DNA from 3 places in the Rahnella contaminans genome. Region 1 is predicted to be linked to each of the others. Evidence: predicted binding sites of a transcription regulator. Region 1 holds the regulator's gene; each other region holds the start of a gene.
The links. The regulator LexA, encoded in region 1, represses DNA repair genes until DNA is damaged. The targets are predictions, from matches to a motif close to TNCTGTATGTACATACAGNA.
Positions count from the first base shown of each region.

Region 2: the regulator LexA is predicted to act here: its motif matches at 3,506-3,525, upstream of rmuC (DNA recombination protein RmuC).
Region 3: the regulator LexA is predicted to act here: its motif matches at 1,383-1,402, upstream of GW579_RS00110 (metal-dependent hydrolase).

Region 1 covers NZ_JAADJS010000005.1:32,855-37,920, forward strand. The annotation lists gene plsB (glycerol-3-phosphate 1-O-acyltransferase PlsB) at 1-83, opposite strand, end outside; gene GW579_RS19365 (diacylglycerol kinase) at 211-579, shown strand; gene lexA (transcriptional repressor LexA) at 699-1,307, shown strand; gene GW579_RS19375 (CsbD family protein) at 1,697-1,906, shown strand; gene zur (zinc uptake transcriptional repressor Zur) at 2,102-2,611, opposite strand; gene GW579_RS19385 (ROK family transcriptional regulator) at 2,711-3,907, opposite strand; gene GW579_RS19390 (DUF5107 domain-containing protein) at 4,017-5,066, shown strand, end outside.
Region 2 covers NZ_JAADJS010000007.1:15,784-20,849, forward strand. The annotation lists gene ubiB (ubiquinone biosynthesis regulatory protein kinase UbiB) at 1-421, opposite strand, end outside; gene ubiJ (ubiquinone biosynthesis protein UbiJ) at 418-1,026, opposite strand; gene ubiE (bifunctional demethylmenaquinone methyltransferase/2-methoxy-6-polyprenyl-1,4-benzoquinol methylase UbiE) at 1,040-1,795, opposite strand; gene rmuC (DNA recombination protein RmuC) at 1,943-3,463, opposite strand; gene GW579_RS21870 (DedA family protein) at 3,621-4,148, opposite strand; gene udp (uridine phosphorylase) at 4,343-5,066, opposite strand, start outside.
Region 3 covers NZ_JAADJS010000001.1:26,204-31,269, reverse strand. The annotation lists gene kduI (5-dehydro-4-deoxy-D-glucuronate isomerase) at 1-429, shown strand, start outside; gene kduD (2-dehydro-3-deoxy-D-gluconate 5-dehydrogenase KduD) at 507-1,268, shown strand; gene GW579_RS00110 (metal-dependent hydrolase) at 1,421-1,978, shown strand; gene GW579_RS00105 (L-cystine transporter) at 2,166-3,557, shown strand; gene kdgR (DNA-binding transcriptional regulator KdgR) at 3,633-4,424, opposite strand; gene GW579_RS00095 (MFS transporter) at 4,664-5,066, shown strand, end outside.

The DNA of each region.
Region 1 (5,066 bases):
TCTGAAGGTATGACCTTGCTCTTTACCAGCAATGAGAGTGGTAAATTCAATAATGTGTAATAAAGTCTACGCCAACCTGACATAAAAACGTGAAGCCTCTTGTTAGCAATTTCGCCGCAAGGATACCAGAAAGCTCAGATGAGATCTGTGGTGATGCGATACCATATAACAGCTAAAATGCTGCAAACACTCTAAGGATCAGTACCCGAAATGGCGAACCAAGTCACCGGATTTACCCGAATTTATAAAGCAGCCGGATATTCCTGGAAAGGATTGAAAGCCGCATGGCAAAATGAAGCGGCTTTTCGCCAGGAAGCCAGCGTCGCTATCCCGCTAATTTTGTTATCTTTCTGGCTGGATGTCAGCAGTATAGAACGTATCCTGCTGATTGGCTCCGTCGTGCTGGTGTGTGTGACTGAACTGCTTAACAGCGCCATTGAATCCGCGATTGACCGCATCGGGCCTGAGTTTCACGTCCTGTCTGGACGTGCGAAAGATATTGGCTCCGCCGCCGTACTTCTGACCATCATATTGGCGATTTTTGTCTGGGTCAGCATCTTTTGGCCGCGATGGTTCTGATCTGGAACCTGTATTCCAGGAATTATCGTTATGCCCTGTTTTTATTCAATCTTAGGTTTTCATTGCCCGTTTAGCTGTATATACTCACAGCAAGACTGTATAAACAACCAGGGGGCGGAATGAAAGCTTTAACGACCAGACAACAAGAGGTCTACGACCTTATTCGCGATCATATCTCCACCACCGGTATGCCACCGACCCGCGCAGAGATTGCATCCCGTCTGGGGTTCCGTTCCCCGAACGCGGCGGAAGAACACCTGAAAGCGCTGGCGCGTAAAGGCGTTATCGAGATCGTTTCCGGTGCTTCGCGCGGTATTCGTCTGCTGATGGAAGAAGAAGAAGGTTTACCGCTGATTGGCCGCGTTGCCGCCGGTGAACCGCTGCTGGCTCAGCAGCACATCGAAGGACATTACCAGGTCGATCCGGCCATGTTTAAACCGAGTGCGGATTTCCTGCTGCGCGTCAGCGGGATGTCGATGCGTGATATCGGTATTCTGGATGGTGACCTGCTGGCAGTACACAAAACGCAGGACGTCCGTAACGGGCAGGTTGTCGTTGCGCGTATTGATGATGAAGTCACGGTCAAACGCCTGAAGAAACAGGGCAGTGTTGTTCAGCTGTTGCCTGAAAACAGCGAATTCCAGCCGATTGTGGTTGATTTGCGTGAACAGAATTTCAGCATTGAAGGTCTGGCGGTTGGCGTTATCCGCAACGGCGACTGGATCTAATCTGCGCTTAAGTTCTACGTTGCAGGTGCATTGGCCGCCTCTGACGCGCCTGTAAATATCAGTATCTCATCGCCCCGTTTTGGGGCGATATTGTTTGAAGCTGCTAATAAACTTTCCCGATAAAATCCTTTTTCTCACGTGTTATCCGCTGTGTTACCTGTTTAGAGCAAATACCGGATTTGCACTCTCTGTGCTCTGAATTACCGGCCTTTTTCAGTCAGACAGATTCCAATTCCACGTTATATCCTGCTTTGGATTAATCCTAATAGTGGTTTTTATCCCTGTTTTGGGAAGACGAATCCGCATTCTCTACTAAGCTTTGAAGTGTTAAGGACGGGCTGCCAGCAAACGTGCAGCTCCACAACCCAAGGTAACAGGAGATATTTATCATGAATAAGGACCAAGCCGACGGTAACTGGAAGCAGTTCAAAGGGAAAGTGAAAGAACAGTGGGGTAAGCTGACTGATGACGACCTGACAGTCGTTGAAGGTAAACGTGATCAGCTGGTAGGTAAGATTCAGGAGCGATATGGCTATCAGAAGGATCAGGCCGAGAAAGAGCTCAAGGATTGGGAATCGAAAAACAAATATCACTGGTAACACGCGACTCCCCCTCGCGTATCAGTGACGTATCCTGAGTTATTGCTGCTCCTACCCGGAACACTTTCAGGATACGGGTACAAGGATGTACCCAACCTTCAACATCTTCCTTCTACACCTTAAATTATCCGTTCAGCTGCGTTAAAACCCTTCCGCTTTACGCCTTTTGAAATTCCATCAAAAACACCTGATTTCTCAGCGTTTTTTTACCACAATACTGTGGTCGTGTTCGCAATGATCGTGGCTGTCGCAGGTTTCAACAACTTTGCATTCGGCACATAAGCCATGTGCTTCAACGACCGAATGACGCAACTCAAAACCAGATTCAAGCGCCAGTTTCGCCAGACGTTCTTCAATGCCGTCTGTGGTTTTTTCCGTGACCAGCCCGCAGCGGTCACAGATAAACAGCGCTGAAGTGTGGCTCGGCTCTTCGAAATGATGGCAAAGCACATAGCTGTTAGCCGATTCAACCCGATGAATAAACCCTTGTTCCAGCAGAAAATCCAGCGCCCGGTAAACCGTTGGCGGTTTGGCCTGTGGTTCGCTGACGCGCAGCAGATCCAGCAAGTCATAGGCGCTGATCGCACCGGGTTGTTGCGCCATCAGTCGCAAAACTTCCAGCCGCTGCGGTGTAAGACGAACATTGCGCTGCTGGCAAAGTTCTTCAGCTTGTGAAAGTAATTTTTCCGGATTATTCAGGGTCATAGCAACATTCTCTGAGCGCAGATTGGGATAAATAGGCCACATCATGCAGCCATTCTTAATTTTATCATGCTTCAGCCAGATCGACGAATTATGCGCCGCTCAGCCCGCCATACCTTCCAGCGCTTTTTCCACATACAGGTAACCAATACCCATAATTTGCTGCTCGCGGCTTAGCGTGCCGGGCGCAATGTGTGTCGCCTGCGTTTTGACATGATCGGTTCTGTCAAACGGGTTCAGCCCGCTCTGTGCGCGGACGGCGTTCAGCCAGACGTCGCCGAATCCGCAACTGCGACCGTACAGATAAATACGGTTAATGTTCAAAATATTGAGGAAATTATACAGGCTCAGTCCCAGCGCCCGCGCACCCTCCATCACCTGCGCGCAAAGTGCCGCGTCGCCCTGATGAAACCGGTCAATCAGCTCCTGCGTGCCCGGTGTGCGTGGTGGCTGCAAAGGATTCTCTGCCACGATAAGCTGCCGGGCTTTTTTCTTCAGCGCCGACAGCGAAGCCAGCGTTTCCAGGCAACCGTAGCGACCACAGGCGCAGCGGCTGCCCTGCGGATCGACAATCGTGTGCCCGAGTTGCCCGCTGCCAAAAAGGCTGCCGCGATAAATCTGCTGATTGATCACGAAAGAAGATCCGATGCCGTAATCGACGTTGATCACGCAAAAATCATGCTGGTCGTTCGCGTGCTGCCACTTCTCGGCCAGCGCCAGCATGATGCAGTCGTTATCCATCAGGATTTCGGTTTGCAACTTCTCTTCGAGCAAATATTTAATCTCGATTTCGCCGGTCCACGGTGCCTGCGGCATGCGCTGAGACACGCCAGTAGTCGGATTCACCTGCCCGTGGATCGCCAGTGCCAGCCGGATTTTAAGGCCGGGGAATTTCTTCCGATACTGATGAAAACAGGCTTCGATCTGCGCCAGCATCGCTTCCGGCGTTTTGACCGCAATATCCGTCAGCTGGTAGCCGCTCAGCGGCAAAATCAGCCGGTTCACCAGAATGCTCTCGATGCGATAAGGCGTGATGTTCATGCACAAGATCGTGCTGTCATCCGTGGCGACCTGATAACTTCCTCCGCCAAGCCCGCGGGAATGCAAATTCACCGGATTATGGGTGATCAGTCCGTCGTTTTGCAGATCATCAAGGATCTTGCTGATAGCCGGGATCGACAGATGTGAAAGCCGCGACAGCGTTGATTTACTGGTATTTTTCTCCCGGTAAAGCAACGTCATCAGCACCTGCTTATTAAACTGACGTACCCGCAGATTGTTCAATCCTTCCATCGGCATTTACTAAACCCCGTTTACTGAATTGCGTGACCGTAGCGGATCCGCGTCTTTTGTACGTTGCGTAGACTCTCGAAATTGATATTTCGGTATGACGTATTGAGGACAAATCATGAGCGGAACAGTAAAAGTCTGGCAGGAAGCGGTGGATTTACCGACCTGGTTAACAGGGAAACAGGACACGCACCCGATGTTTCTGGCGCACCGGGTGTATCAGGGCTCGTCCGGCGCGGTCTATCCGTACGGCGTGACCGATACGCTGACCGGTGAGAAAGTCATGAAAACCTATCAGGCGCTGTATCTGGAAAATGATTATATCAAAATCATGTTGTTACCCGAGCTTGGCGGGCGTGTACATCGCGCCTGGGACAAAGTAAAACAGCGTGATTTTGTCTATTACAACGAAGTCGTGAAACCGGCACTGGTCGGCTTGCTCGGGCCGTGGATTTCCGGCGGCATTGAATTTAACTGGCCGCAACATCACCGCCCGACCACTTTTATGCCTATAGACTTCACGATTGCCGAGCAGGAAAACGGCGCGAAAACGGTCTGGATGGGCGAGGTTGAGCCGATGCGCGGTTTGCAGGTGATGACCGGTTTCACGGTGTATCCGGACAAAGCGTTGCTGGAAATCAGCGCGAAAATTTACAACGGCAATCCAACGCCGCGCCATTTCCTGTGGTGGGCGAACCCCGCGGTCACCGGCGGCGACGGTCATCAGAGCGTATTCCCGCCGGACGTCACCGCGGTTTTCGATCACGGCAAACGCGACGTCTCGTCATTCCCGATAGCCACCGGCACTTACTATAAAGTGGATTACTCGGCAGGCACCGATATCTCGCGCTACAAAAACATCCCGGTGCCGACTTCATACATGGCGGATAAATCTGACTACGACTTTGTCGGCGCGTATGACCACGATCAGCAGGGCGGATTACTGCACATCGCCGACCATCATGTTTCGCCGGGCAAAAAACAGTGGACGTGGGGGAACTGCGATTTTGGCCGTGCGTGGGACAGAAATCTCACTGACAACAACGGGCCGTACATCGAACTGATGACCGGCGTCTTCACCGATAATCAGCCGGACTTCACCTGGCTGGATGCATATGAAGAGAAATGTTTTGTGCAAAACTTCCTGCCTTACAGCGGGTTAGGTACG
Region 2 (5,066 bases), on a different contig from region 1:
TGGCAGTATGAACCTGAGCAATCGAGGCAGAAGCCAGCGGCGTCTGGTCGAACTCATCAAACCAGGTTTCCACCGGACCACCGAGCGCCACTTCAATTTGCTGACGCGCTTTTGCGCCATCAAAAGGCGGAACGTGGTCCTGAAGCAAAGCAAGCTGATCGGCAATCTGAGGAGGGAAAAGGTCACGGCGCGTTGACATCATCTGCCCGAACTTGATCCATACCGGCCCCAGTTCTTCCAGCGCCATACGCATACGCTCGCCCAACGGCTTTTCTTTATGACGATTAGGCAACCAGAAAAAAAGATAACGACCAATGCGCAGCGGCAGCGTTAAGCGGATTTTAGGGATGAGTTCGTCAAGGCCATAGATCAGAAACATGCGGATGATCAGATATAAACGTCGCATTTCCCTAGGCGTCACGGTTTACCCTCCAGTTTTTCGATACGTCTATCCAGCGCATCCAGTTCCCGCACCAGTGCAGAGACTTCATCGCTAAACCAGACCACTTCCAGCGAACCGGGTGCCATTTTCCACTCTTCGGTCAGGGTTTGCGCTAAATAGCTTTGCTGGTGCTTAAGGCCTTTTTGCAGAAAACGGAAACCGCCCTGAACCGCCTGACTTAATCCCTGAGAGGCAATATCACCGATATAAGGGGCCAGGAATTCTGCGGGCTCGAATTCAGCCATATCCAGCAATGCAGAAAACTGCTGAACCACGGAAATATCACCATCGACCACCAGTTCGCCACTGCGCATCATTGGCGACAACAGCTGGCGATCGCGTAATTTTTGCAGCGATGAAATCCGTGAAGTAACGGTGCAATCGGCCACACCTTCCCATTGTCCGAGCACATCGATTTTTTGCTCGCTGAAAACAAACGTCAGCGGTGCACTCAGTTCCTGTAGTTCAACACGTAAAACTTTGCCTGCCAGACGCGTGCGCGCCGCCTTCATGCTGCGATCTTTGAAAAGCAGAAAATTAAGCGGCGTCTCGATAGCGGCAGTCAGCAACGGCGTTAACAACATCGGCATACTCATATCAGAATTTGAAACCCCGATGCAGCGCAACAATGCCACCGGTCAGATTGTGATACGTCACATTCTCAAAACCTGCATCCGCCATCATGCCTTTCAGGGTTTCCTGATCAGGGTGCATACGGATGGATTCGGCCAGATAGCGATAACTTTCAGCGTCTTGTGCAACCAGTTCGCCAATGCGCGGCAAAATATGAAAAGAGTAGGTGTCGTAAGCTTTGCTCAGCGGTTTCAAAACCGGTTTGGAGAATTCCAGAACCAGCAGACGGCCACCCGGCTTGAGCACGCGGAACATCGAACGCAGCGCTTTTTCTTTTTCAGTCACATTACGCAGACCGAAAGAAATGGTGATGCAGTCGAAATAATTATCAGGGAAAGGCAGAGCTTCAGCGTTGGCCTGAACATAATTAACGTTGCCCACAATGCCGAGATTACGCAGCTTTTCGCGGCCCATCTTCAGCATGGAGTCGTTAATATCTGCCAGCACAACTTCGCCTTTTTCGCCCACCAGACGGGAGAACTTCGCGGTCAGATCGCCGGTGCCACCGGCCAGATCCAGCACACGCTGGCCCTGACGCACACCGCTGCAATCAATGGTGAAACGTTTCCAGATGCGATGAATGCCGAAAGACATCAGGTCATTCATCAAATCATATTTTGCCGCAACGGAATGGAAGACTTCCGCCACCATTTCCTGCTTCTCATCTTTGGCTACTGTACGAAAACCGAAATGGGTGGTTTCCTGCGTCTGCTTTTCCATTATTTATGCCTGCTTTTTCAGTCAAACTCTTGGGGAGAAGTGTACCAGAACCCGTTAGAAAGCCCCATCACCGATGGTGATTCAACATATTGCAAAGATTCACTTATTGAATCAGTCCGACCCAGTGGAAACCTTTGCCAGCTTTAATTATTCACGCGGGTTCAGCGCCTGTTCTTCTTCCGCATCAGAGATATCGGGCAGAGATGCGGTATCTTCTGGTTCATTTTCCGCTTTCGCTATCTCAGCCAGAGAGGGGCTGATAGGCCGTTTAACTTCGACCCCCAGAGCACGGAAACTTTCAACCTGCCCGATAAGATTACCACGGCCTTGCGTGAGTTTATTCATCGCGGAGCGATAACTTCCCTGCGCTTTGTCGAGGCTTTGTCCCATCGACTCCATGTCATCCACGAACAACCGCAGCTTGTCATACAAACGGGCGGCGCGATCGGCAATGCGTTTGGCGTTCTGGCTCTGATGCTCATAGCGCCATAAATTACTGATTGTACGCAAAGCCACCAGCAGCGTTGTCGGGCTGACAAGCATAATATTGTGACGCAGTGCTTCGCTGATTAATTCTGGCTCCCGGTCGATAGCCAGTAAAAAAGCGGGTTCAACGGGGATAAACATCAGGACGTAATCAAGGCTGCGCAAACCGGGAAGCTGCTGATAATCCTTACGACCCAGCAAACGGATATGGCCGCGAACGGACGCGATATGCTCATTCAGCGCCGCTTCACGCTCGCTGTCATCTTCACTGTTGAAGTAACGCTCGTAGGCCACCAGCGTCATCTTCGCGTCGATCACCACGTCTTTATTCTGCGGCAGACGCACCACCACATCGGGCTGCATTCGGCTGTTCGTATCAACCTGAACGCTGACCTGCGTCTGATATTCGTAACCTTCGCGCAGGCCGGACGCTTCCAGCACGCGGCTGAGCACCACTTCGCCCCAGTTCCCCTGCGTTTTATTATCGCCTTTCAGCGCTTTGGTGAGGTTCACCGCTTCACGCGCCATCTCAACGTTCAGCTGTTGCAGGTTACGGATTTCGTGCGCCAGCGTGTGACGTTCACGGGCTTCCTGACCAAAACTGTCCTGCACCTGACGGCGGAAACCATCAAGTTGCTCGCGCAACGGCAGCAGAAGTTTGTCCAGGCTTTGCTTGTTCTGTTCGTCGGCCCGGCGACCATTTTGTTCAAAAATACGGTTGGCCAGATTTTCAAACTGGCTGCTCAGGCGCTGTTCGCTGTTAATCAGCAGGCGCTGTTTGTCTTCTGCCGCCATGCGCGTTTCGTCCAGCCGGGTCGAAACCTCGCGCAACTCGGCTTCCTGAGCGCTGTTAATTTCACGCTGGGCGCGTAATTCCTGGTTCAGCTGCTCGCATTCATTTTGCCAGTGAGCCAGCAATTGCAATTTCTCCTGGCTGGCTGCCGCCGCGCTGTGCAATTTGCGCAGCTCAAGTTCCGCTTCACGCATTTGCTGCTGAACGGCTTGTCGCTCATTTTTGTGCGCGTCATTTTCCGCCTTCATTTGCTCCAGCGAATGCTCCAGCAACCGGCGCTGTGTTTCGTACTCCGCCTGCTGCTGCTGTTGCCGCAAACTGGCGACCAGCCAGCCGACTAACAGGCCGATTAGCCCTGCGCCCAGGGCGTACAAAATACTGATATCCACGCGCATTCCTTCTTAAAATCACTTGCGGTCACGGTAATAGCAGGCTGTATGGATGTCCAGTCTATTTTCAGGGGCATGACGCCTTTGCGAGACGTCTTCCAAAAAGGAATTTCTCCCGCCCGCGCCGCTTGAAGACTTCAGCGATGCAGCGCAGGATTCAGAACCAGCGACTCAGCCATTGGATGCCAAAAGCGCCCGGCGCAAGAATGCCAAATGCCCAGATCAGTGCGGAGGTCACGTTGGCAATCTGGAAATATTTCTTTGGCATGCCACAGATCCCCGCTACCAGCGGCACTACGGCGCGCAACGGACCAAAAAAGCGGCCGATAAACGCGCCCGGCATGCCCCATTTTTCGAAGAATGCATGCCCGCGGATCAGCATTTGCGGATGGCGGGAGAACGGCCAGAAGTTGCCCACTCTGTCCTGAAAATGGTTGCCGACCCAATAAGAAAGCCAGTCGCCGAAGAAAGCACCCGCCGCGGCAGCGGCCCAGATGGGCCAGAAAGGAATACCGGTTTCGCCAATCAGCGCACCCAGCCCTAATAAGATAAACGTCGCAGGAAGCAACAGGGAAAGAAATGCCAGAGACTCACCAAAAGCCAGAAAGAAGACGATGGGCGCAGCCCACACCTGATGTGCGCGAATAAAGGTCGTTGTGTAATCCAGAATGTCGTGAACAGTCAAAAAGCAGTTCCTTTTGTCAGCGGTTTTGTGCCAGCGGCTTTTTATCAGCAGTTTTTTATCAGCAGATAAATAGCCGGATTGATAAATTATTCCAGACACTTTACTAACACGACCTTAACAGATCTGATTATCGGGACAAAAAAATGGGCCGCCAGAGGCAGCCCACAGATGTGATGTGTTTGTTTTAGTATTTTTTAGATCAGGCGACGGGCGGCTTCTACAACGATTTTCACCGCGTGGCTTTCGGTCTTTTTCATCGTTTCCGCGTCAGGAATTTCCTGCTGCGTGCGGTTTACGATAACACCGGCAACCATACCTGCGCGCAGGCCCTGGCTTGCACACATGGTCAGCAGTGTGGCGGATTCCATTTCATAGTTCATCACGCCCATTTCCTGCCATTCTTTCATCGATTCTTTGAAGCGACGAACAACGCGGCCAGAGAAGGTGTCGTAACGTTCCTGACCCGGATAGAAGGTGTCAGAAGACGCGGTTACGCCGATGTGCGTTGCAGCGCCAACAGATTCTGCCGCCGCGACCAGCGCCGTGGTACAGGCGAAATCGGCGACAGCCGGGAATTCCATCGGTGCAAAGTGCAGGCTCGCGCCATCAAGACGAACAGCAGCCGTTGTGACCAGAACATCGCCCACATTGATGTGCGGCTGAATAGCGCCGGTCGTACCTACGCGCAGGAAAGTCCGGATGCCCAGCTGTGCCAGCTCTTCCACCGCGATGGACGTAGACGGGCCGCCGATACCGGTTGAACAAACGATCACAGATTTGCCGTCAAGCTCAGCACGCCATGAGGTAAATTCGCGATGAGAAGCCAGACGCACCGGGTTCTCCATCAGTTTGGCAATTTTCTCCACGCGTTCCGGGTCGCCGGGAACAATCGCCAGCGTGGCACCGTTTAAATCTTTT
Region 3 (5,066 bases), on a different contig from region 1:
TTCCCTAACAAAAAAATCACGCTGGCCGAAGCGTCTCCTCAAACTATTGGCGACGCGGCCACCAGCAACCGCCGCACCATTAATAAATTCATCGTGCCTGACGTTTTAGAAACCTGCCAGCTGACGATGGGCTTGACGAAACTCGAAGAAGGCAGCCTGTGGAACACCATGCCTTGCCATACCCACGAGCGTCGTATGGAAGTGTATTTCTACTTCAATATGGAGGAAGAAACCGCCGTGTTTCACATGATGGGGCAACCACAGGAAACGCGCCATTTGCTCGTTCATAACGAACAGGCGGTCATCTCACCGAGCTGGTCAATTCATTCCGGTGTAGGCACGAAAAACTACACCTTCATCTGGGGAATGGTTGGCGAAAACCAGGTATTTGACGACATGGATCACGTCAAAGTCAGCGAACTGCGCTAACCCTTGTGCTCTGCTGCACGGCAGCGGAGCAAATCATCCATTAATGGCGAACGTGCCGTGCAAAAGAGACTTTGAATATGATCCTCAATGCGTTTGAATTAAGCGGCAAAGTCGCAATCGTGACCGGTTGTAACACCGGACTGGGCCAGGGTATGGCGCTGGGACTGGCACAAGCCGGTTGCGATATCGTAGGTATTAACGTTTCAGCGCCAAACGAAACGGCCGAAAAAATCACGGCAACCGGCCGCCGTTTCCTCGACCTTCGCGCTGACCTGAGTAGCATTACGGGCATTCCCAAACTCATCGAAAAAGCGGTCAGCGAGTTTGGTCATATCGATATTCTGGTAAACAACGCCGGTATCATTCGCCGGGAAGATGCTATCGAGTTCAGCGAGAAGAATTGGGACGACGTGATGAACGTGAACAGCAAAACACTGTTCTTCATGTCTCAGGCGGTGGCTAAGCAGTTCATTACGCAAGGTACTGGCGGTAAAATTATTAACATTGCGTCCATGCTTTCCTATCAGGGCGGCATTCGCGTTCCTTCTTATACGGCATCAAAAAGTGCCGTCATGGGCATCACCCGGCTGATGGCTAATGAATGGGCGAAGCACAATGTTAATGTTAACGCCATTGCACCGGGCTATATGGCGACCAACAATACTGAACAACTTCGTGCGGATGAAGATCGCAGCAAAGAAATTCTTGATCGCATCCCCGCCGGGCGCTGGGGCTTGCCGGAAGATGTCATGGGCCCCGTGGTATTTCTGGCGTCGAAAGCCTCGGATTACGTTAACGGCTATACCATTGCCGTTGATGGTGGATGGCTGGCGCGATAGCAACCCAATAAGTGACAATAAAAAGGCGTATTTTTATACGCCTTTTTCTTTTTTATTATATCGTTGACAATTAGTTACAGGGTGTCTCTTCCAAGATTGTGACAGTTTCACTTATACTGGATAAAATAACAGTTATCCAGTTCGGACGCGTCATGACGGCGGAAGGCCACCTCATTTTTTCAATTGCCTGTGCAGTGTTTGCGAAAAAGGCACAGCTCTCTCCGGAACTGGCGCACGGCGACTGGTGGCATATTATTCCGGGGTCGCTGCTGACGTGCCTGCTGCCCGACATCGATCATCCCAAATCACTGATTGGCCAGCGCCTGAAATGGATTTCCGCTCCGATCGCGCGGGCATTCGGGCACCGTGGATTCACACACAGCTTGCTTGCCGTCGCGGGGGGTATTTTCCTGCTACGCACCCATTTCCCTCATGACTGGGTGATCCCCATCGATGCCTTTCATGCCATGATAATTGGTTATCTGAGCCATATTCTGGCCGATATGCTGACACCAGCCGGTGTTCCATTATTGTGGCCATGCCGCTGGCGTTTTCGCCTGCCGCTAATCAACAGTCAAAAAGGCAATCAGCTCGAACGTACGTTATGTCTGATGCTGGTCGGTCTGACGCTATTCTGGCCTGACTGGACGCCCATTATTGGTGCAATAAATCCGGATATTTTTAATCACATTCTGAAATTATTCATATGACAAGCATAAAATACCGCCATTTTGGTGATATTTGGTACGAATCAAACCTAAAAGTTATAAAGCATTCTTTTTGGATATAAATGTTCAGGTGCCAAACTGATATCCTGCTCACCATTGCTTTGGGATGGTGCAATCCCTGTCGGGAACACCCGTTTTAAATATCAAAACTATAAGTCTGGAGTTCGGTATGAATCTTCCGCTCGTTCTTAACGTAGTGGTTTTCGTTGTCCTCCTTTTGCTGCTGGCGCAAACCCGCCATAAGCAATGGAGTCTGGCAAAAAAAGTCTTACTTGGTCTGGCCATGGGTGTGGTGTTTGGCCTGGCTTTGCAGCTGATCTACGGTTCCGATGATCCGGTACTGAAAACCTCTATTACCTGGTTTAATATTGTCGGTAACGGCTACGTCCAGTTACTGCAAATGATAGTCATGCCGCTGGTTTTCGTCTCGATTCTGAGCGCGGTAGCCAAACTGCACAACGCGTCATCGCTGGGCAAAATCAGTTTCCTGACTATCGGTACCCTGTTGTTCACCACGCTGATTGCCTCGCTGGTAGGTATCTTTGTGACCGGTCTGTTTGGTCTGACCGCTGATGGGCTGGTTCAGGGGACGCAGGAAACCGCGCGTCTGACCGCTATCCAGTCCAACTACGTAGGCAAAGTGGCTGACCTGAGCGTGCCTCAGCTGATCCTTTCCTTTATTCCTAAGAACCCGTTTGCTGACCTGACAGGTGCAAGCCCAACGTCCATCATCAGCGTGGTAATTTTCGCAGCTTTCGTTGGTGTTGCGGCACTTCAGCTGGTTAAAGATGATGCTGATAAAGGCCCGCGCGTTCTGGCCTTTATCGATACCCTGCAAGCCTGGGTGATGAAACTGGTTCGTCTGGTCATGAAACTGACTCCATACGGTGTTCTGGCACTAATGACCAAAGTGGTTGCCGGTTCCAACATTCAGGACATCATTAAACTGGGCAGTTTCGTGGTGGCATCTTATCTCGGTCTGGCCATCATGTTCGTAATTCACGCTGTGCTGTTGTCTTTCACCGGCGTTAACCCGGCGAAATTCTTTCGTAAAGTCTGGCCAGTGCTAACCTTCGCGTTCACCAGCCGTTCCAGCGCTGCCACTATTCCGCTGAGCGTTGAAGCACAAACTCGTCGTCTCGGTATCCCGGAATCGATTGCCAGCTTCGCAGCATCCTTTGGGGCCACTATCGGCCAGAATGGTTGTGCCGGTTTGTATCCGACAATGCTGGCCGTCATGGTTGCGCCAACCGTGGGCATCAACCCGTTTGATCCGGTCTGGATTGCCACGCTGGTCGGCATTGTCACACTGAGCTCCGCCGGTGTTGCCGGTGTGGGCGGCGGTGCGACTTTCGCGGCTCTTATCGTATTACCGGCGATGGGTCTGCCTGTCACGCTGGTCGCGCTGTTGATCTCCGTCGAGCCGCTGATTGATATGGGCCGTACTGCCCTGAACGTAAGTGGTTCAATGACTGCCGGTACAATCACCAGCCAGCTTTTAAAACAGACAGACAAAGCAGTGATGGATTCTGAAGAAGCCGCTGAACTGGCTCATCGCTGATCCCGGTTCGCTGAAAACAAAAAACCGAAGCCAATGGCTTCGGTTTTTTTATATCTGCATTACTTATGCAAAGACTCAGAACGGGTAGTCGTGAAAACCAATCTGCTCAGAAATGTTGCGCGCGGCGGTGTGCAGCATTTCAACGTAGTGCGCTTTGCTTTCTTCTGAGAAACGGATAGTCGGGAACGAAATACTCAGGCCAGCAATCACCACACCAAAGCGGTCAAACACAGGAACCGCTATGCAACGAAGCCCCTGTTCCTGCTCTTCGTTATCTTCGCCATAACCCTGCACGCGCACCTGATTAAGCGCAGTCTGCAAATCGGCGGCATTCATAATGGTGTTTTCAGTGCTGCGGGTAAATTCGATTTCCTGCAACAGGGCGCTGACTTCCGCTTTATCGCCCCAGGCCAGAAGCACTTTACCGATCGCCGTAGTGTGCAGCGGATTACGGCGGCCAATACGTGAATGCATGCGCAGGTTGTACATCGAATCGATTTTATGGATATAGACAATACCGTCTTCATCCAGTGCGCCAAGGTGGATCGTTTCGCGGGTCAGACGGGACAGTTCACGCATTTGAATATCAGCACTGCGGATCAGATCCACATTTTGCAGTGCTTTCGCCCCTAACTCGAATAACTTCAAAGTGAGCGAATACTTCTCAGATTCCCCTTCCTGCGCCACGTATCCCAAAGATTTCATCGTCTGTAAAAAACGGTAGACGGTACTTTTGGACATCATAACGCGCTGAGAAAGTTCAGTAATACCAATCTCCCGCTCTTCGCCCAAGGCCTGCAAAATGCCAAAAACTTTCAGAACGGAAGAAACAGAATCGGGTTGCTTATCAAGATCTGCGATAGCCATAGGATGAATTACCTGCTCGCGTGAGTTTTGTTTCAAAAAAAATAGAACGTAGTTTTTATTATAGTGGTAAGCATCGACGAGAAGCAATCTACCCGATGCGTGAGAATGTAAGAACTGTTAAGCCAGTTTCAGAACTGAGAGAACAGTAAAAAATTCATTACATCATGTGACAATTGTCACTTTAGCTTCATTAGCGTAGTAATATTCCCCTCTCTGATGACTACGCACTGACATAACTCATGACACCTACACCCAACGACGGGCTTCCCGTTCCACAGCGCTACGGTGCGATCCTTGCAATCGCTCTGGGTATTACCGTTTCGGTGCTTGATGGCGCAATCGCGAATGTGGCGTTACCCACTATTGCCAATGATTTTCATGCCAGCCCGGCGGCCTCAATCTGGGTCGTGAATGCCTACCAACTGGCAATAACCATTTCATTGCTCTCTCTGGCGTCTCTCGGTGATATTTTTGGCTATCGCCGCATCTATCAGACCGGCCTGCTGGTATTCAGCATTACGTCGCTCTTCTGCGCTCTTTCCGATTCGCTGCTGACGCTGACCGTCGCGCGCGTATTGCAGGGGTTCGGGGCTGCGGCGATCATGAGCGTCAATACCGCGCTGATACGCATTATTTATCCGC